3 regions of the Neobacillus sp. GCM10027624 genome follow, and region 2 is predicted to be linked to each of the others. Evidence: riboswitches for the same ligand, from Rfam matches in the RefSeq annotation. Region 2 holds a riboswitch; each other region holds the start of a gene.
What was found. A riboswitch is a leader RNA that binds a small molecule or an ion and turns the genes downstream of it on or off. The one in region 2 is predicted to bind thiamine pyrophosphate.

Region 1 (7,391 bases), 520 kb from region 2:
CTGAATGGTCGGGTCTATACGACAAAAATTTGGAAATTCGTCTTATATATATTAAGCTTGCAATTAATTCCAAAAAGTGCTATTATAAGGAAGAATTATTTTTGTTCGGTGAAAAGGATAGTATTAGTTAAAACTTTTCGTCTTGAAGATCACTGAGAGCAGGGATAGTAACATTGTGTGTGTTAACACACTAGGAGGCAACACAAATGGAAAAAGGTAAAGTAAAATGGTTTAACGGCGAAAAAGGCTTCGGATTCATCGAACGTGAAGGTGGAGAAGACGTATTCGTTCATTTCTCAGCTATCCAAGGCGAAGGGTATAAAACATTAGAAGAAGGTCAATCAGTTACTTTTGACGTTGAGCAAGGTCAACGTGGAGCACAAGCAGCTAACGTACGAAAAGCTTCTTAATTATAAGAATAAATATAGACAGATTCTTATTTTAGAGCCTGTCAGAGTGTAGGAAAAGGCATCCGAATGAGCCCATTCGGATGCCTTTTCTTTGAAATTTGTTCATAAGAGCAGATTTTAGACCTATTCTACCTATTTTTTAGGCCATATCTGGACTTTTCTAAATCCAGCTTGCCTAAAAGGAAGGGGTGCGATTGATAGGTATCTAGCAAAGTATTCAAGCCGGAGATTAAAAAAGATTTAGTTGCAGGTTCTTCCAGCGCTTTATAATATACTTAAAAAGAGCTGCCCAATTTGTGCAGCTCTTCTTCATTCATCATAATTTTTCATAAAAAAGGCGAATTTTATTGGCCATAAGTTGTCTGCGTTCCTTTAGAAATTCCTCGTAATCGGTGTAGTCTAAATTAAATATCGATAAAGGGCTACAGTTCATTTCCATGTTCGACTTTAATTCGTCTTCGTTTGTGATTTCTACTATTGCAATTTGCCCGCCATTGCACTGTACCTTGACAAGCTCCATATAATTGGAAAGGGCTTTGTCCTTTATCGAAAGGTTTACAATTTGTTCTGTATAAACATAGTTGGCGATTTGATTATATTTTCCACGATTATTGATCCCATTTTTCTGAAGATACTTTTTCGGGAAAATATGATGGACATCCCCACGTTCTTCGATTAAATGACTTACTGTTATTGACTTTGATAAAAAGGCATTATCCTTATCATAAATTTGTGCCATTATAAACAAATTGAAATAGGGACTACTGGTAACGGAGGTATCTAAGTTCGTTACCAAAATATTGTTCCAATAAGCATCCGAAAGTTCGCCAGCTTCAATACTCTTTAAATAATTCATCGTTTATCGGCAAGATTAAATCTCCTGATATCGAATTCAAACATTGTTTCGGGAGATCCTGAATATCGTTCAGTCAATACGGACATACCTACACATTAGAATTATCTTCATCTAAAAAGGCAGGGAAAGCCTGCCTTTTATGCTGTGAATTTACATTTTGGATATTTACTGCACCCTTTGAATTCACCATATATTCCTTTCCTTTTAACCATTGGATTGCCACATCTGGGGAAAATATTATTCTTAATGCTTTGTTTTTTTTGTGATAAAGTGGATCGGATTTCACTACGATGATTTTTAGCCACTTTATTTTTTTCTACATTTGATATGTTTACTAATGGTTCAATTTTATGCTGGATTTTCCTTAATTGTTGATGACTAAGAATGTTTGAATTGGTGCTCCCATTTATTAGCCCTATTAACTTGTTTCTTTTTATGACAGATGCATTTTTGAATTCAGATTTAAACTTTAATTCTGATTGATCTCCGAAAACAATAATCGAGAAAAATGGAACATTTTCTACTAAATCTCCCAAATAAGTCTTTAAAGCTTGAATATGTCCGTAATTTTGCCAAAGAGGGTTATTAAACTTATCTTTTCTTTTGTAGTTTGTTTGATTCCAGTATTGGCTTTGTTCTGACCCAGTAATCCAGCCTTTATAATTCTTTGTTTCAATTACATATATACCTTTATGAGAAAGAACTAGGTGATCAACTTGACTTGTTTTTTTCCCATTCTCTATTGGTATGTAAAGATCATGAATGGAAACGTATAGTGTGGGGTTTAATTTCTTAATTGTGTTTTTGACCCTCTTTTCTCCAATCTTTCCTTTAAAAGAAGCAGAATTTGTTACTACCAATGCAATAAAAATTAAAATAAAAAAATAAATCATGACAAAATCCTCCAATATCATACAATAGATACTATTTTATCATTTTTTATCCATTATTAGTAAATTAATATGTATTTAATTGAGGTCTAAATTACTATTTTATAAACTATGTTCTTATTTATGAAATATCTTTTACTATTTTTCCTTAGCTACTCTAAGAAGGTATGGTGCTAATTATAGCTTACCCAAAACAAGAAACTCAACAAGTACTTCCTATTTGGGAGGTTGTAGATACCGAAAAAACAATCGAAATGCAAATGGTTCGGATTGATAGCCTTGAACATACTTTAGAGGACTTGAGGGAGATAATGGGTGAAAGGGCCGTACCTAGTGATAGAGCAGTACCGCGCTACAGGACTGAGTTTTAGGCACACAAAAACAAATACAATTTTAACGGTTTGACTTAAATGTCAAACTATTTTTTCTTTGTCCTTGAGGCTAGAATGTCTGGCCCTCATGATTTAACGTTGTACTGTGCCGGGGGACACCAACACTGTGCGAGGATTTGTAATATGTCTTTTAATGGGCAATTCATCAATCGGGCCCTTTAATTGAATAAGCAGGAAGGTTTTTTGGATTTAACACACACTCCAAAGTTGATATTGATGAAAAGAAGTCTCTATAATAATTAGATGAAGGTAACTGGTATGGGATTTCGGAATAGTGCTATATAAGGAGTGGAATTATGAACTTACAATATGAAGTTATTTCAGAAGAAAAAATAGAATGTTGTCGTGATTTGTGCAATGAACTCATGTCCTTTCAAAAGTCAAAAGCTCAAATTAAACCAGAGTTGTTTAACAGCATGAATTTTGACACACGGATGGTACCATCAATTAAAAGCGCATTACATAATTATATTGTGGTAGTGAAAGATATGGATAAAAATAAAGAAGCAGTGGCTTATGTGTATTCAAATATCTCTCCTAAAGAAGCGTATTCAAATGATTTTGCGACTTTTTTTGATCTTTCATCTGTTAAAGGAAAAAACGTAGGTTGCTTATCCCAATTTTACATTAAGGAAGGGTACAGACAATACGGAATTGGATCTAAACTTTTCAACATGTCAATGGAGTGGTTAAATACATTTGATGATATAGAAGATTATTTTATCTACGTCTCAAACGGTAATGAAAATGCCTTGGAATTCTATAAGCGTAAAGGGTTTACGGTAAGTCATGACATATTAGAAGGTTTTATCACTGTTTTAAGAAGTAATAAACAACTTCAAGATAAGAAAGCCGTTTAATTTAAGGCTTTAAAAAATGATTGTGTTGCTTATAACCCAAATAAAGATTTAATAGGCTTATATCTCACCGGGGGACCATGGGGATGGTTCTTGTGGTTGGGGGTAACCCGCAATTAAACCATGGGAAACAATCCCTTTAAAGCATTAAGAAAAGCTGCCACAATGCCAGCTAGTTCTACAACTCTTGTACCCATTCGTTCAACAAAATGTTTTATTTTGACTGTTTTAATAAGAATGTTGATTTAAAGGGATTTAAAAAAAAGCGAGAAAATAAAGGAATATAGTGAAAATTCAATAATAAATTGATACATCTTGTGCAATTCCTTTACAGCTTATTAAAGACTACCACAACAAAAATAACACCATACCCCCAGAAAAATCGCCTTCATTTTTTATTTTTTCAAAATTCTAGCCTATGCTAATATGATGGAGATGGTTGAAGGAAACGTAAACAATCTCTTTATCGTAAATCAATGAAATAATATCATTATTTACATCATATAAAACTCCTTCTATTTTTACTGGTCCATCACTGTTTATTTTGACCCATTTGAGTATTTGCGTTTCTAACAGATTTAGTAAATTATTAGCTTTATTGTACCCAATATCTTCTGGAGATACGAGATTGAATTCCTTGGTATTCTCTGTCACACTTTCTATGTGATCGTTATTATAGTAAACAACCCCATCTTTTTCCGTGAGTAGGACAAGATGATCATCAGAAACATCTAACAACCTTCCAACCCCTGCTTCTTGAAAACCTTGATCAACTTTGACCATTTTACCTATAAATGACTTCATCCTGCCTAAAAACACCAATAGATTTTCCCCTCTCCATGAAACAAGCTTTTTTTTATTTATATGGATACTGCATGGGGATTGTACTAATAAAAAAGCCTCTTTTGTGGGAAGAAGATATGTGATGTCTATATTCCACCAAACTGCCCCGTTCAAAGTACCTTGGAAAAATTACTACCTTGGTCAAAAACACTTTCAATCATTTGTATAAATTTTAAAAACTTACCTATATAATAACGTGTTCCCTATCTGGTTTTACAGGTGGGGATTGTTTTAACTCCTCTACATTACAAAAGTAATTAGAGGAGTTTATTTATTGGTAAAGAGTAGACAATGATTGGTAAATTCTTTGTCAAGGAATGGTTCAAAAGATGGCAGAGGTGGTAAATTCCTTTGGTCGTAATCAAATCTCATCTAAACACAAAGTTCATCCATCACATAGGTTCAATATATGTCCTATGTGATGTATATCATATTTATTATGGAATTCTTTTGATAAACTTGATTTATAAAAACAAATAACATTTGATAGAAAGCTAGGGGTGCCCTTATTGGGCTGAGAGGAGCAATCCAACCCTTTGAACCTGATTTGGATTAGTACCAACGTAGGGAAGCTAAACACGCTAGTGCAGCTTACCTATTTTTTTTGGGTAAGCTTTTTTATATTTCAAGGAGGATAGAACAATGAGCTATTACAAAAAATATTATGAGGAAAAGAACTTACCTTTTGAGGACTATTTTTCATCACTAACTTATGAAGATGTAAAGCACGTCATAAATAAAACAACGTTAAACGAGTTGGATTTTTTAACGTTATTGTCGCCTGCAGCAGAGCCTTTTTTAGAAGATATAGGGCAAAAGGCTCAACAAGTAACTGTTCAACATTTTGGGAAAGTTATGCAGTTGTTTGCCCCTCTCTATATATCCGATTTCTGCGTCAATCAGTGCGTGTATTGCAGTTACAGCATAAACAATGATTTTTCTCGAAAAAAACTTACCTTGTCTGAAATTGAAGCAGAGGCACAGGCACTAGCTAAAACAGGAATTGAACACTTGCTTATTTTAACTGGGGAATCAAGGTTACATGCCTCTATTGAATATCTTAAAGAAAGTATCACGATTTTAAAGAAATATTTTTCCTCCCTTTCAATTGAGATACACCCTCTGGAAACAGAAGAATACCGGGAATTGATTCAATGTGGCATAACCGGACTCACTATTCATCAGGAGGTATACAACGAAGATATATATAAGCAAATTCATGTGAAAGGTCCAAAACGAAACTATTTATATCGGTTGGATACGCCGGAACGGGGTTGCAAAGCAGGAATGAGCAAGGTTACTATCGGTGCGCTCTTAGGAATGGATGACTGGAGGAAAGAAGTGTTTTTTACCGGTATTCATGCTGCTTACTTGAAAAATAACTATTCAGAAACGGAAATCGGAATTGGATTTCCAAGAATGCGCCCTCATTTGGGGGATTTTCAGCCAAAAACAAATGTTACAGACAAAAATTTACTTCAAGCCATGCTGGCAATGCGTTTGTTTTTGCCAGAAGCAGATATTATCCTTTCTACAAGAGAGCAGTCGGAACTTCGTGACCATCTTATTAGTTTGGGCGTTACTAAAATGTCTGCAGCTTCCTCAACTGCTGTTGGTGGTTATGTTAACAAAGAGACCAGCCACAGTCAGTTTGAAATTTCCGATACACGAAGTGTTGACGAAATAAAAGATATGTTGCATCGTAACGACTATCAAATCCGATGAAGGCAATTAAGAATTTTATCTTACTAGCCAGTGTAACTCATGCTCTTAAAAGGCTGCCAGCTTTTAATCTGGCTATTGTGTTCTATATTGTTACTAAAGTGATTTTGGGGTGACAATTGTGGTTTGGATTAGCCTCTTAATACTGTTTCTTCTTCCTATGTTGATGGTCGTTGTCATTCGAGCAACTACGAAACATGATTGTTGTAGTAGTGGTATTCTGCGAAAAAAACGTAAAATTAAAAAGTGGGATTCCACCAATACACAAGATTTGTAAATTTAAAGAAGAATTACATTTTATGTTTGTTTTATTGTTTTAAAAAAGTAGATGAAAAGAAGGTAATTGGGTAACATTTCAATTATAATGTTACTCTTTTTTAAAAAAAATAAAAAAGCAAAAAGATAGATCTGTATGAGTATAAAACCAGAACTGGGTAATTTCGAATAAGAGATTTTTCGCTTGAAGTTTATCTGGACAAGACTACACCTGAGCTTATGAGACTGTCAACTTTTGAGCTACTTAGTTTGCTAAAGTACGCCAGAGCTGAAAGAGTATCTCTCTATCATTATTTAAATGTGTTCTACAAAGCTCGAAAGCTCGGTCAAACAGAGGACTATATAGTAAACGAAGAAAAGAAAGCGGGAAAGAATATGAAAAAATCACTCGGAAAATGTTTGTTCTCGAAAATATTCTTCGCCAGCGGTTGGGATATGTTCCCCATCGCATCACAGACGACTATTTGGCAAGGTATTTGGAGGAAATGAAGAAAGGCAAGCATAAACCTATGATTATACGTCAAAAAAGAAGAGATGAAGTCAAAAGTGGCAGTTGAATTTCTAACTCTTTAAAGTAGTTAGAAGGAAAAATCACTTTTTTTATAAAGAAGTTAGAGGAATCAATAAACTTGCAATCAAAAAAGAAATATTGAATCTTGGGATTGTATTAAAAGAACTAAACAAAATGTGTACTCTAAAAGGGGAGGTTTCCCGGATATTTTGATGATAGATGTTACTCATAAATGTGTTTAAAAAGTTTAGGCAGCGATGGTAACCGAAGGTCTTCGTGAGTTTCGACGTCAGTTCAACTCATCCGTTACACTCCCTTATCTACTTTCAGGCTTCAAAGTTAGGAAATATCGGACGCCATGTTAGATTTGCAAATGCAAATTAGACATCGAATTGGGGTACGAGTTGAATGTTTATTTACTTTTAAATCACAAAACTATAATTTCCTATGCAAAACAGCCATTAGCAATATAAATGGCTGTTTTTTCAATTTATATTTTTGTCAGATTTTTCTTCCTATTTCGAATGAATGCGATAACTAGTAAGATGCTTGGAATGATAATTTGAAAAGGCAAATTTACATAGGCTGTTGCAAATTCAAGTCCTTCTTTAACAAACTCAGCAAACGTCGATGC
Region 2 (7,391 bases):
AATGAAAATAATGGTTGAAAGAAAAATCGGTGGTGTGCCGATCATGGATAAGGAAGGGAAATTACAGGGGATTGTTACGGATGGAGATATTTTGAGGGCGATTCAACCGGTTGACCGAAGAATTAATGACTATTTTTCTTTTATCAGTTATCATTGGGAACAAAATTTAGAGAGCAGGATTAAAGAGATGGCGAATCTGAAGATCATAAAAATTGCCAAAACCCATGGTTTGGTAACGGTTTCACCTGAGGATGATGTGAAACAAGTGGTACAACTTTTAGCGAAACACCATTTTAAAAAGCTGCCGGTGATTGATCAATACAGTCATGTGCTGGGGGTCATTAGCAGGGGGGATATGATTCGCTGCGTTCAAAACACGGTATTTGATAAGATGCGTTAAAAATAAGCCCATCACTTCAGTGGGAAGTGATGGGCTTAATAAAATGATTATTTATTTAATTCATTGATTTGTCCAGCAGGAAATCTCCTTTTGGTAAGGTAATAATCTTTCCACCAATTTGCACATGAATGGTATCGTTAAAGATGGCCTTCACGATTCCTTTTAAGGAAATGGTTGAATTAATGTCAATTTTTTTCGGTTCAGAATTGGCTGCCAAATTATTCACACCTTCCAAGGTAGTATGGTGATATTATATAGGATGAAAACCAGAAAACACTAGGCAGAAGTATTGGGAATGTATTATTATTCACATCATATGAAGATCATTCCGGCAGGTGCCTAGATATTCTCAATCCTACAGTAATTTTCTTTAATAATTCGGTGAAAAAATCAAAAATCCTGTTCATTTCAGAAATTTTTAATAAATTATGTTCATGTTATTCCAATTTCATTTAGTCAAGGGGTGCCAACTAAGAAGTGGATATAACATGAACTATGGTTCATAGTATTACATGGTTTAAGAAAACTGTCAATGGAAATATGAACAGAGGTTCACCTTTTTATTATTTATGATATGATTGGACCTGAGGTGATAAAATGTCAGACCGTGAAGACCAGTTGGTTGGTGATTTTCCTTTTGTACCAAAACAAGAGCGTGCTCAGCAAAAAAGGAATGCTCTGCTAGAAAGTGGTCATGCATTGTTTATTTCGAAGGGATATGAGCAAACCACCGCAAAGGAAATTGCTGCCAAAGCAGGGGTTGCTACAGGGACCTTTTATCGGTATTTTTTAGATAAACGTCAATTATTGATGTCGCTATTAGAGGATAAAATTGAAAAACTTATGCCTCCTGAACCAAGCTGGGTAAACGGGAATCCTGAAACCAGGTTAGCTGAACTGCTTGAAGCGCATGGGAATAGGTTGCAACGGCTTGGATTACATCGTGTTTTACCAGAATTATTATTAAAGGATCCGGAGCTTTCAGAGGTTATCGCTTCTGCAAAATTAAAAATTCACGGCAGAATCTATGCAGGATTGCAAAAGGCTTGTGAGAAGGGGCTAACCTGGAAGGACTTAGATTTAAATACGCTTACTTGGTCGATTATGCTGCTTGCTGAGAATACAACCGGTAAAGTGTTGGAATCAGGGGATACCGAGGAATATCATAAAACTGCTAAAGTAATCTGTAGAATGGTTTTCCCTCCTGAAGTATTGAAAAAATTACAAAATGGCGAAAAGTACGAAGAAAATATAGAGAATTGAGAGAGAGGGAGTTTTCGGTTGGAAATTGAACAATTCCTTAATATAAAAGAGATTAAAGAATTAAAGGTTGAATTAATACGTTTTATGATGGCTTATAAGTTTGCCTTGGATGAAATGAATACAAAAATAAATATTCTTCAGGATGAATTTAATTTTATTCATGACTATAACCCGATCGAGCATGTGAAGTCGCGGTTAAAATCACCGGAAAGTATATTAAAAAAGGTTTACCGCAAAGACTTCGATTTTACGTTAGACAGCATCAAGGAAAATATTAAGGATATTGCAGGAATAAGAATTACCTGCTCCTTCCGATCAGATATTTATGAAATAAGTAAGATGATTGCAAACCAAAAGGATGTTAGAGTTGTTGAATATAAAGATTATATTCAAAATCCAAAACCAAATGGCTATCAAAGCTTGCATCTTATTTTGGAAGTCCCGATCTTTATGTCTGACCGGGAGGAATTAGTTTATGTAGAAGTCCAAATCCGAACGATCGCAATGGATTTTTGGGCAAGTTTAGAGCATAAAATTTATTATAAGTATAATGAGGAAGTTCCAGAGAAAATGATTGTAGAGTTGAAGGAAGCTGCGACCATGGCTACTCATTTGGATCAAAAAATGGAACGACTTCACAAAGAAATATCGGTCATCAAAGAGGAGAATAAAAGAAAAGATGAGACTAGCATTTTTAATCTTGTTGGTCATCAATTCTCAATTCCCATGTTAGAGACATTAATGGAAAAGGTCGGGGACCGAAAGTAAAAGCACTTTTTTAAAAAGGTGCTTTTTTTATTGCTCATTAAAGGGAATTTACCCATATATAAATGGAAAATATTTTATTTTTCGTTTGACATTTTACTATAGGGGGGTATAGTATATTGTGTATATAAGCTACACAAATTAAATAAATTTTAGCCGACGGGTTAGATTAAATACCAAATAATAGAAGGGAAGTAATGTAATGAAAAAATGGGCACTTGCGGCAGTAGTATATTTGCTCGTTATTATTGGCGGCTATTGGGTATACGATGCGAATTTTAAGACGGAAGCTAAGTCAACGATGGATATGAATCATGAATCACCGGTTTCAACAAGTGAAAGTCATGCCCATAATGATTCAGGGTCTGGCGGCAACCATGAGAGTACAGGTACAGAAGCAGGAGAAGTAAAACCAACCTTTAGCTATAAAGATGGCAAAATAGAAATCATCCTAAAGGATATGCAGGGTGATCCTGTTAATGACCTTGAAGTAAATCATGAAAAACTGATGCATTTAATTGTGGTGAATGAACATTTAGACCAGTATTATCACATCCACCCCAATGAAATCGGTCCAGGGAAGTTTGCAATTCCCTACCAATTAGCGGATGGTCCGTATAAAGCGTTTATTGATGTAAAGCCAAAGAATTTGAATTATAAAGTAGAGCCTGTTCCCTTTACGGTTGGTAATTCAGTAGAAAATCACAGCCATCCTTCATTAGTACCTGACCAAACTTTTATTAAAACCATTGATGGAAAAACTGTCGGAATGAAAGTAAGTTCATTTGAAGATGGAAAACAAGTCACTCTACAGTTTAAATTGGATGAATCCACACTTGAGCCGTATTTAGGTGCTGCCGGTCACGTCGTCATCCTAAACGAAAATGCTGATCAATACTTGCATGTTCATCCAAAAGATGAAAGTAAACCGGTATTTGAAACCCAATTTGACCATCCCGGAATCTACAAAATTTGGGCAGAATTTAGACAGGCTGGAAAAGTTAGGGTGTTTCCATTTATAATTAAAGTTAAGTAAATACTCTGGATAGTAGAACAGGATGTCAAACTATTTCCTTACTTTTACTATACCGGGGTATGATATAATATCCAAAAAGGAGGGTGTGCGGATGTCTGGTGAAAACAATTATAATGAAGAATTAATAATGGATGATGCGTGCTGCGCTTCAGAAGGCAGCCACAGAAAAAGCCATCATTCAGATAAAGTAAAAAACAATCTCGTAACACGTCTCAATCGGATTGAGGGCCAGATACGTGGAATTAAAGGATTGATTGAAAAAGATACCTATTGTGATGATGTGATTACGCAAATTTCCGCAACCCAATCAGCCCTAAATAGTGTGGCAAAGATTTTACTAGAGGGACATTTAAAAAGCTGTGTCCTTGAAAGGATTCAAGAAGGGGACATGGAAGTTCTTGATGAGGTTCTTGTAACGATTCAAAAATTAATGAAAAAATAATGGAGGATTCCTAAAATGGAAAATATTACTTTAAGTGTTAAAGGAATGTCTTGCGGCCATTGTGTGAAAGCAGTAGAAGGGAGTGTAGGAGAGCTCCAAGGTGTTAAACAGGTAAAAGTCCATCTTGATAATGGCACAGTTGATGTTGAATTCGACCAAAATGTTATTAACCTTAGCAAAATTAAAGAAACCATTGATGATCAAGGATATGATGTGGTTTAAGTCTCTATAAAAAATAAACATATAATGCTAGCATATTAAAACACTTCTGTTATAATGAGTATGGAAATAAACTTCATACATTAAATGTAGGGGAGCCGGTGTTGCCGGTTGAGAGTTCGTTCTAAAAACGATAACCCTTGGAACCTGATCTGGGTGATACCGGCGGAGGGAACATATTCTTAAACAAATAAGTTGTTTGCCAATATGCACTCGAGGTTCTAAGAGCCCGGGTGCTTTATTTGTTGTTTGGGAAATTTTGTTCTATTATGCTTATAGCAACCGGATTGTTTCTCATAGGCAATTCTAGTTTTGTTTCCAACAGATTCGGATTATACATATGGGGGAATAAAGAAAATGAAAAAGTTGTTTGTTCTACTACTTACCGTTTTTCTGATTGCTGGCTGCAGCAGCAAAAAAGAGACAGATACGGCTAAGGAAAATACGAAAAAGCTCAAAAAGATTACGGTCGTTCTTGACTGGACGCCAAACACAAATCATACAGGGCTTTATGTGGCAAAAGCAAAGGGATATTTTAAGAATCAAGGCTTGGATGTTGACATCATTCAGCCGGGAGAAACAGGTGCTGATCAGCTTGTTGCATCTGGAAAAGCGGATTTTGGCGTTGGCTATCAAGAGGGTGTCACGCAGGCACGTGTCCAAGGTGTTCCGCTTGTATCCATTGCTGCGGTTATCCAGCACAATACATCGGGATTTGCTTCGCCCGTTGACAAAAATATTAAAGCACCAAAAGACTTTGAAGGAAAAACATATGGAGGATGGGGTTCTCCTGTTGAAAAGTCCGTCATTACTTCTTTAATGGATAAAGAACATGCCGATGCAAATAAAGTAAAAATCATTAATATGGGAGATACAGATTTTTTCACTGCTGTGAAAAGAGATGTTGATTTTGCCTGGATTTATTATGGCTGGACCGGTGTAGAGGCAGAGCTTCGCCATCAAAAAATCAACATGATCTACCTTACTGATTATTCTAAGAAACTTGACTATTATACACCAGTGTTAGAAACAAACGAAAAGATGATTGCCAATAATCCTGATACTGTTAAAGCCTTTTTAAAGGCAGCATCAGAAGGATATGGATTTGCAATTAAAAACCCAGATCAAGCAGCAGATATTCTCATCAAGGCAGCACCAGATTTAGATCCAAAGCTTGTCAAGGCAAGTCAGAAATGGCTATCACCTAAGTACCAGGATGATGCGTCTCAGTGGGGAATACAAAAAAAGACTGTTTGGGAAAACTATGCTTCTTGGATGTATGACCATAAGCTTCTTGATAAAAAACTGGATGCCGAAAAAGCATTCACGAATGAATTTTTACCAAAATAATGGAGGGGTTTCACATGGCAAATGCCTTAGTGAGCATTCAAATTATACCGAAAACAAAGGATGGAGAAGATGTTATTCCTTATGTGGATGAAGCCATCCGTATTATTGATGAATCAGGAGTAAAATATCAGGTTCATCCTTTGGAGACCACGATGGAAGGTAAGCTTGAACATTTATTTAGTGTTATCACCAAAATGAATGAACGCATGATGGAAATTGGCAGCAAAAACGTGATTTCGCAAATTAAGGTATTGTATCAGCCGTCAGGAATCACGATGGATCAATTAACGGAGAAGTATCGCTAAAATGAAGAAACTGCTTTTAAAAGGGTGGAGACCAGTGTTGGTTCTCCTCCTTTTGTTCGTGATATGGGAAATGATTGTAAAGACCGCAAAAATCGAGGAGTGGCTGCTGCCGGCACCATCGAAGATTTTTACTGAAGCCATCCGCGGCTGGAGCGAATTTTACCCGGATTTATTCTCGACAACAAAAATTGCTTTATTTGGTTTTGTAATCGGTGCGGTGATTGGTTTAGTGGTGGCGGTGATTCTTTATTTAATTCCGGTTTTACGAGATTCGTTTTATCCGTTACTCATTCTTTCACAAAATGTACCGACCATTGTGCTTGCTCCGCTTTTAGTGATTTGGTTCGGGTTTGGGCTGCTGCCGAAAATGATTGTGATTACACTAGTTTGCTTTTTTCCTATCACTGTTGCGGCACTCGACGGTTTCAGGCAGACGCCCGCAGAATTAAGACATTATATGATGATGGCGGGGGCTTCGAAAACGCAGGTTTTTTGGAAATTGGAGTTTCCCTTTGCATTGCCATCGATTTTTTCCGGCTTGAAAATTTCAGCAACCTATAGTGTGATGGGAGCCGTTATTTCTGAATGGCTTGGTGCAAAACAGGGGATTGGTGTCTATATGACAATGGCATCCTCATCATTTCGCACTGATCGTGTGTTTGTTGCCATTTTTGCGATTATGCTATTAAGCCTATTATTTTTCTTATTAATAGTGTTGGTGGAACGCCGGGTTGTCCGCTGGCGGGTAAAAGGAGATGAGGGAAAATGAGCCATCTTATGCTGAAAAAAGTATCGAAAAGCTTTGGTGCAAACGAGGTTATGGACGGGATGAATTTTTCCATCAAAAAGGATGAGTTTGTTTCTATCATTGGTCCTTCAGGCAGTGGAAAGAGTACGATTTTCAATTTAATTGGCGGAATGCTGGCTCCAGATCACGGTCAAATCATGCTGGAAAATAAGGTCATTAACGGAATGCGTGGTTTGATTAGTTACATGCCGCAGACTCCCTCGCTGCTTCCGTGGAGGACCATCCTTGATAATGTGGTGCTTGGACAAGAGCTTCAAGGGAAAAAAGAAATCGGCAAGGCGAAGGAAATGCTTGAGATTGCCGGTCTCGCGGATTATGAAAAAGCTTATCCGCATGAGCTATCCGGTGGGATGAAACAACGGGCGGCGTTTATCCGTGCTTTATTAAGTCCGCAAGCAGTAATTTGTTTGGATGAACCTTTTTCAGCCTTGGACGAATTGACCCGTTTTGAGATGCAACAATGGCTGTTAACTGTGTGGGAGTCAAACAAAAGGACGGTTTTGTTTATTACCCATAATATTGAAGAAGCCTTGTATCTTTCCGACCGAATTCTTGTGTTATCGCAAAAGCCTTCGAAGGTAATCAGTGAAATAGAAGTCCCGTTTTCGAGGCCGCGGGACGCAAGCATCCTGTTGGAAGAGCCATTTTTGCAATGGAAACGGAAGGTTCATTTTACATTAACGGGGCAGGGGGGATTGCGATGAAAATGATCGATGCCCATATTCATTTAGATCATTATAAAGACGAAGAAATTCAGGTAATCATGGCTGATTCTAGTTTGATCGATGCTCTCGTTTCAGTTT
Region 3 (7,391 bases), 120 kb from region 2:
TTGGCCGGATCCGATTGGTGAAGCTCCCGGCATAATCGCATGACATCCCAGCTCTTGCAGTTTTCTAGCCAACACAACATCATCGGAAGTATAAGGGAGAACAATAAACCCTTCCTTTACCAACTCTTCTGTTGCCTTTAATGTTTCAACCGGGTCTGGGAGCAAGGTTTGATCACATCCGATGACTTCCACTTTAATCATATCGCATAGGCCGGAAGCTTTAGCTAATTTGGCAATTCGGACCGCTTCCTCCGCTGTTTTCGCTCCTGCAGTATTCGGCAGAAGCTTGTATTTATTCGTATCAAGCTGCTCTAAAAAATTCGGTTGGCTTGCTTCAAAAATATTCATTCGTCTCACAGCAAACGTAAGGATTTCTGTTTCGGAAACTTCCACCGCTTCCTTTTGGATTTCAAAGCTAGGATACTTTCCTGTTCCTAGTAATAAACGAGAATGAAAAGATAATGAACCAATTTTTAACATATTAACCGCCTCCTACAAAATGAACAATTTCGATTTTATCTTTATCTGATATTCTAGTACTCTGATGTTCCATTTTCGTTAAAATTTTACCATTTAGTTCCACGACCACCACCTTATTGTGAACCTCGTAGTGTCTTAGGACATCCGAAACAAACTCAAGATCTTGGGGGAGCACAACCCTTTCGCCATTTATCAAAAGCTTCATGTAAAGCCTCCTTTGTTTTTGAAAAATACATTGACAAAAAAATATTTTTATGTTATGATTAAATATTTGCGTATTGATAAAAAAACTTTAAAGATGTAATATTGGATTCGCAGTGATGATTAATTTTCTCTGGAGGGATCCAATGTTTAAGAAAAATGGTATTCACATGTTAGAAATCTCCATCAACTCTACTGGTGAGGTAAATGTCATCCACCCAGCCATCATTTGGGATGAAGAAGACCTAATTTTAATTGACACAGGTTATCCCGGCAACTTGAATGATTTGCGTGTTGGGATTGAAAAAGCAGGCGTTTCATTTGAACGACTGACGAAAATCTTCATCACTCATCAAGATATCGACCATATCGGCAGTTTACCAGCCATCCTGGAAGAATCCCCGAAAAAAATAGGCGTTTATGCGAGCGAGATAGAAAAGCCGTTTATTCAAGGTGAAAAAATGATTTTAAGGATTACCCCTGAATCCATTACGAAAGCCTTGGAGTCGCTGCCGCCTGAAGTACCAGAAGACTTTCGCCGCGCTTTTAAATTTCGATTAGAAAATCCACCAAAGGCAAAAGTAGACCATGTAATCGAAGGTGGTCAGGAATTACCTTACTGTGGCGGAGTGATTGCCACCGACACGGCTGGACATACCCCGGGACATTTGAGTTTTTACCATCAAGCAAGTAAAACCTTGATTGCCGGGGATGCATTAATTGTTAAAGATGGACAATTATATCCGGCTGATCCGAAATACGCCTTAGATAATGAAATGGCAATTAAATCACTTGATAATCTTTTAAGCTATGACATTGAAAAAGTCATTTGTTATCATGGTGGACACTTTGCTGGAAATGTTCATGAACGATTGCTAGAAATTTTAAAAGGATAATGTATCTTTGAGGTCGGAACTGAATATTCCTGTTCCGACCTTAAAGTACCGTTTCGGTGTGCCTTTCCAGCTGAAACGCGGAAAGAAGAGAATCCTGTTTTCCGACTAATAAGTCAGCGACAAGTTTTCCAGTGATGGGACTTAACAAGATTCCATTACGAAAGTGCCCAGCGGCGACAAATAAACCCTTCCATTCAGGATGCTCGCCAATATAGGGGAGACCATCGCCTGTCTGCGGGCGGATTCCACACCATACCCGCTCCCATGAAGCATCTTTAATCTGAGGAACGAGATGGATCGCTCTTTCAATTAATGTTGCAACTCCTTGAGGAGTGACCTTGTCATCAAACGTATCTTCTATCATTGTTGCTCCAATATAAATTTCTCCATTACGTTTTGGGACCAGATAACAGCGTTTATCGGAAAAAATCGTCCGATTGATTAAAGATTCTTCCGTTTTGACAGAAAAGCATTCACCTTTAACAGGGTATACAGGAAGATCCAAGCCGGATTCCTGCATTAATCTTCCTGCCCATGCACCGGTCGCCACAATCACTTGTTCACTATGTATGAGACCATTTGTTGTTTTAACCCCTTTGACCTTCCCGTTTTCAAAAAGAAAAGAGAGGACCTCGGTATTTTCATGAATTTCTGCTCCATAGTGGATAGCGGCTTTTGCAAAGCCTTGAGTTAATTTTCCCGGTTGAACATGCCCGTCATTTGGGAGATACATCCCGCCGGCAACACTCGGTGAAATAGCTGGTTCCATTTCTCTTATATCCAATGAGTCGAGCCACTGGATTTTGGAATCCCAATTATTTTGAAAAATGACCTGTTTTTTCAATTCGGTTGCAATTTCATCTGTTTCTGCGACTCTTAACATGCCTTTTTGGACGAACTCAATATCGACTCCTGTAAGCCCGAATAACTCGTTTGAAAGTTCTGGAAACATAGCCTGACTTTTTATTGCCAGATGGAAGAGGGGACCTTCTTGTTCAATTTCCGCTTGGGCTGCCAGCATCCCCGCGGCCGCACTCGAAGCCTGGCAAGCTAATCGTTCTTTTTCTAAAATAATGACTTTTTTACCCAGTTTGGAAAGTTGATAGGCGATGGAAGCACCGTTAATTCCGCCGCCGATGATGGCAACATCATATGAATGACACAATTGATTCATCTCCATTTTTTAGTTCATTTGCGTAAGACTTTACCGCTGCTACTGGATCCTTTGCATCTAACACTCCCGATATAACCGCAATACCGGTTGCACCTGCCTGAAGAACTTGATAAGTATTTTCTGGTCTGATACCGCCAATTGCAATAACCGGGATGTTTAATTGAGATACCTTTTTTAATTCCTCAAGACCTTTAGGGATTTTTCCAGGTTTTGAATGAGAAGGGTAGACATGTCCGAACAGCACGTAATCGGCATGATCCCTTATCGCCTTTAGTCCATCCTCAAAAGAGTGGATGGAGCTTCCTACCCGAAGTTGTTGGAAATTATCTTTTACAATGCCTGCATCTAAACTGTGATAAGCTAATTGAACTCCCGCTACTCCTGTCACTGAGGCCACATCCACCCGATCATTAAGGATTATTTTTGACAAAGGGATGTTTTTCTTTGTTAAAAATTCGACTGCATCAAAAAGTTCTCTGGCTGTTATTATTTTTTCTCGCAGGTGAATCGCAGTTATGTATGGCTGGATATCTGTGACAATTTCAGCAAACTGCTCAATTGGCATTTGACCATTTGAAATAAGATGGAATTCCTTTGAAATATAAGTCACCCCTTTAGAAGATTCCGTTGAAATGAAAAAAACCACTTCCGATTTGTAAGGAAGTGGTTTTTGAAAATTTGAAATAAACAATTTTTTGGTTACTCAAATATCCTATTTTCCACTTCCCTACGCTGGTTTTAACCAGATCAGGTTCATAGAGTCCCGAAGTAGCACTTCAATCTCAGCCCTTTAAAAAGGCACCTCTAGCGGAATAGCTTTATTTATTCATTTGTAATGTTTTCCTGCAATTATTATATTAACACGCTGGTCAGATATGTCAAATCATTTTGTCAACTTTTAATAATGTTTTATTTTACTAGATTTTTATATTTATCATTTCTAATTTCTTAATCTTGTATAAATACTTTTCAATTTTTCGACATTCTTAAGAAAATATTATCTTCCATGTGTTAAACTTAAATAGATTGATGATGGAGGGAAGATTAGGCATGTTGAATATTCGAAACGTAAAAGAGCAGGACTTATCTGATATTGTAATCATTGAACAGCTTTGTTTTCCTCAAGAAGAGGCGGCAACAAAGGAAGCATTTGAAATGAGGATTAAAGTGATCCCTGATAGTTTTTTTGTTGCGGAAGAAAATGGGGTGGTCATTGGTTTTGTTAATGGACCGGTTATTAAAACCCCCTTCATTACGGATGACTTATTTAAGGATCTAAAGGTAAACCCAGAAACGGGGGGCCATCAAAGTATCCTTGGGATAGCGGTAACACCACATTTTCAAACACGTGGGGTGGCAGCGGCACTCCTTGCTCATATTGAAAAAGCTGCAAAAGAAAAAAATCGCGAAACAATCACCCTTACCTGTAAAGAAGAACTAATTGTCTTCTATCTAAATCATGGATACCGAAACCTAGGAACCTCGGACTCCCAGCATGCCGGAGTTACGTGGTATAACATGGTTAAAAATTTATAATCCCGTGGACTATGTGAAACAAGAAAATTCGGGTGGTGCCTGGCACCACCCGAATTTTCTTTATTTGTTTAAGGAAAAAAGTAACTTTTAGAGGGTTTGCTTTCCATTTGTCGAACTATTTAGATAATAATTAATCGACAATTGAGGTGGGAAAGTTGTACGATATCCAATATGCATTTTTCAATGAGTATGGTGATTATGGTTTTGATTTTGACAACAGTGACGTCTCAACCCACTTTATCATTACGGCTATTCTAGTAAAAGATTCCGATAAAGAAGGGTTAGAAGGGGAAATTGAAAGGATATGGAAAAAATATATTCAAAAAGAAGACAACCATTTTAGTTACATAAAAAATCAACCAGATCTTATGCTGCAAATTTTGAATGAAATGAAGGAATTACCTTTTAAAATATATGCATATGTGATCGATAAGCAGAAAATAAGAGACAACAGTGGAGTCACCTACAAAAATACGTTTATAAAATATTTAACACGCAAGGTCCTCGAAGATTTATCGAATACATTTGAAAAGCTTGATATTATTTCGGACGACCAGGAACCGAAAGAGTTTATGAAGGCGTATATCAATTATGTAAAACAAGAATGTATACCTGACCTATTTAATTATTCAAGCTTCGGATTCAATAACACGAAATCAGATATTCTTGTCAAATTGTCAGAATGGATTGCACGAACACTGGCAATAGGGTATGACCGAAATCTTTCAAAATATTATCAAACATTTTATAAAATCATCAAACCTCAAATTGTCCGAATCAATTTATGGCCCCATGACTATCGGAATTTTCTCTATGATTACAAGGTAGACTCTGCTGACATTAAGAATGACGAGGTAATCATCAAACAGGCAGTCAACTTAGCTTATCAATACATTGATAAGTATCGAAAAAGTGACGATGAGGATGAAAAACTTCGCATTGATTTTTTAAAGTTTTTACTATTTAATCTGAAAGAAAATCCAGATGAATATGTTTACACACAGGAAATATTAAATAATCTCAATGCTATACGCAATATCGAGTTGAACCCACATAATTTTCGCTCTAACATCGTCTCGAAGCTTCGTGATCAGGGGTTGCTGATTGCGAGCAGCAATAAAGGCTACAAACTGCCGGTTTGTTTGGCTGATTTATATGACTTTGTGAACCTCTCAAGTCTAACCATTTTCCCGATGATCCAACGAATAGCCAAATGCCGCGATCAAATTTTAAAAGCAACGAACAAGGAAATAGACATTCTTGAGCAAAAAGAATATGAGTATTTGAAACGGGTTATTGAAATGGAAATACTGAGGGTAAAGTAATTTTTTATAAAGACTTAATGTTGTGCCCATATCTTGGTAATACTAAAAACGAAACCGAAGTGGAGGTACAGGATATGGCAGAAGAAAAATCAAAAAATGAGAGCGGGAAGGAAAAAGAAAGCCTTGTAGATGTACAGTTAGATCAATTGGTCGAGATCAAAACAGGAGAATACAAAGGGAAAAAGGCTAAAGTTATACAAGTCCGTGATAATTCAGTTATTGTAGAACTCGGAATGAAAACAAAGGCAGGGGAACCAGTGTTAACCGTGGTGAATCATAAAAATTACAAGAAGCTTAATAAATAATTACTTCTTCAATTTGATAAACTCCATCCTTGTTTGTTTCAGAAGATTGTCATGAAGCCAGATAGAAGCGGATGGAACAGTCAAAAATGGGAAGAATACCTGCGGTTTTTAACGAACTCGAAAAGTTAACAAACCAGAAATAATTTTAGGTATCAGGCGACCAAATGGCGGCTGATGCCTTTTTTTAATTGGCTATGTTAAAGGACATGGTGATTTTTGAACAGCGTTGATTGGAGCGGAAATCAAGAACTAATTTTAGCAGCCTTTTAAATAAAAATGAACAAAATGTTTTGGAAATACACCATGGTGGTAAAATTATAAATTACAATGAGTAGGTAAAGGGAGGGGAAAGCTTTGGATAAAAATCGAAAAAAGGAATCTATGGTAGTTAGCACACTACTTATAGTTGTTATAATGACATTATTCATTACATCAAGTGTGTTCGGAAAATTATCAAAGGACTCAAATCAGAAGGATAAGGATAAAAAAATTACCGTGTATCTAGCAGGAGACTCCACAGTTTCTAACTATCCTGACAATATGGCACCGCGGACGGGTTGGGGACAGGTACTACCGTCTTTTTTTGACGATAGGGTTCGAATAAAGAACAGAGCGGTACCTGGCAGAAGTTCAAAAAGTTTTATTATGGAAGGCAGATTAGCTGGAATCTTAAAACAAATTCATAAGGGGGATTACCTTTTCATTCAATTCGGCCATAATGATGAAAAATTTAAGGATTCCACCCGTTATACAAAACCTTCTACTACATATAAAAGCTATTTAAAGCAATATATTGCAGGTGCTCGTCAAAAAGGTGCGATCCCAGTCCTTGTCACTCCGATGGAAAGAAGACGTTTTTCTTCAGAGGGAGATGCTTTGAATACGCACGGGAAGTATCCATCGGCGATGAGAGAGCTGGGACATGATGAGCATGTTACGGTCATTGATTTAACGGCGAAAAGCAAGAAACTTTTTCAACAACTGGGACCCGAAAAAACAAAAGAACTTTTTATGTGGGTAGACCCAGGAACTACTCCTAATTTTCCGAGAGGAGTACAGGACAATACACATTTTCAGGATAAAGGTGCAAAGGCGATAGCTAAACTCGTGGTCGAGGGGATACAGGAGCACGGATTGGGACTGCGTGCACATCTAAAATAAAAGAAACCCATCTACAAGACGAAAGGTTTTTTCCCTTAGAAAATAAAACGGCTCTCAAATTATGAGAGCTGTTTTATTATCTTAGAATATGCAGTGGGAAAATAACAAGCAAGTTGCCTTCATCTCCCTTGTTTCCATTATGTGCGTTGAATTTGTGAAGTGGCAAAGGTTTTAATCAGTTTTTGTAAATTTCGATGGCCCTCTCTCAATCTAATTGTTTCATCAATAATCAGTTGAAATCCTTCCAATTCTTTGTCTGATGCATTTAATAGTGATTTTGGTAAACCTTCTGCGAGTTGTTGTAGGGTGTAAT

Region 1: linked by a shared signal. The riboswitch ahead of thiH (ThiH family protein) and the one ahead of ACFQZ9_RS04610 (ABC transporter substrate-binding protein) in region 2 are both predicted to bind thiamine pyrophosphate.
Region 3: linked by a shared signal. The riboswitch ahead of ACFQZ9_RS04020 (thiamine phosphate synthase) and the one ahead of ACFQZ9_RS04610 (ABC transporter substrate-binding protein) in region 2 are both predicted to bind thiamine pyrophosphate.

The regions. Positions count from the first base shown of each region.
Region 1 covers NZ_JBHTHD010000002.1:395,636-403,026, reverse strand. The annotation lists gene ACFQZ9_RS01940 (cold-shock protein) at 207-410, shown strand; gene ACFQZ9_RS01935 (hypothetical protein) at 727-1,266, opposite strand; gene ACFQZ9_RS01930 (NERD domain-containing protein) at 1,404-2,159, opposite strand; gene ACFQZ9_RS01925 (GNAT family N-acetyltransferase) at 2,845-3,408, shown strand; gene ACFQZ9_RS01920 (hypothetical protein) at 3,817-4,227, opposite strand; TPP riboswitch at 4,735-4,835, shown strand; gene thiH (ThiH family protein) at 4,891-5,973, shown strand; gene ACFQZ9_RS01910 (GerAB/ArcD/ProY family transporter) at 7,248-7,391, opposite strand, start outside.
Region 2 covers NZ_JBHTHD010000002.1:915,384-922,774, reverse strand. The annotation lists gene ACFQZ9_RS04645 (CBS domain-containing protein) at 1-400, shown strand, start outside; gene ACFQZ9_RS04640 (hypothetical protein) at 456-617, opposite strand; gene ACFQZ9_RS04635 (TetR/AcrR family transcriptional regulator) at 998-1,663, shown strand; gene ACFQZ9_RS04630 (GTP pyrophosphokinase) at 1,682-2,431, shown strand; gene ACFQZ9_RS04625 (DUF8832 domain-containing protein) at 2,631-3,464, shown strand; gene ACFQZ9_RS04620 (metal-sensitive transcriptional regulator) at 3,592-3,906, shown strand; gene copZ (copper chaperone CopZ) at 3,922-4,128, shown strand; TPP riboswitch at 4,207-4,316, shown strand; gene ACFQZ9_RS04610 (ABC transporter substrate-binding protein) at 4,483-5,475, shown strand; gene ACFQZ9_RS04605 (thiamine-binding protein) at 5,490-5,780, shown strand; gene ACFQZ9_RS04600 (ABC transporter permease) at 5,782-6,549, shown strand; gene ACFQZ9_RS04595 (ABC transporter ATP-binding protein) at 6,546-7,292, shown strand; gene ACFQZ9_RS04590 (TatD family hydrolase) at 7,289-7,391, shown strand, end outside.
Region 3 covers NZ_JBHTHD010000002.1:795,027-802,417, reverse strand. The annotation lists gene ACFQZ9_RS04040 (thiazole synthase) at 1-480, opposite strand, end outside; gene thiS (sulfur carrier protein ThiS) at 482-685, opposite strand; gene ACFQZ9_RS04030 (MBL fold metallo-hydrolase) at 828-1,577, shown strand; gene thiO (glycine oxidase ThiO) at 1,618-2,751, opposite strand; gene ACFQZ9_RS04020 (thiamine phosphate synthase) at 2,726-3,442, opposite strand; TPP riboswitch at 3,459-3,567, opposite strand; gene ACFQZ9_RS04015 (GNAT family N-acetyltransferase) at 3,802-4,287, shown strand; gene ACFQZ9_RS04010 (hypothetical protein) at 4,443-5,612, shown strand; gene ACFQZ9_RS04005 (DUF2187 family protein) at 5,687-5,917, shown strand; gene ACFQZ9_RS04000 (rhamnogalacturonan acetylesterase) at 6,272-7,078, shown strand; gene ACFQZ9_RS03995 (hypothetical protein) at 7,216-7,391, opposite strand, start outside.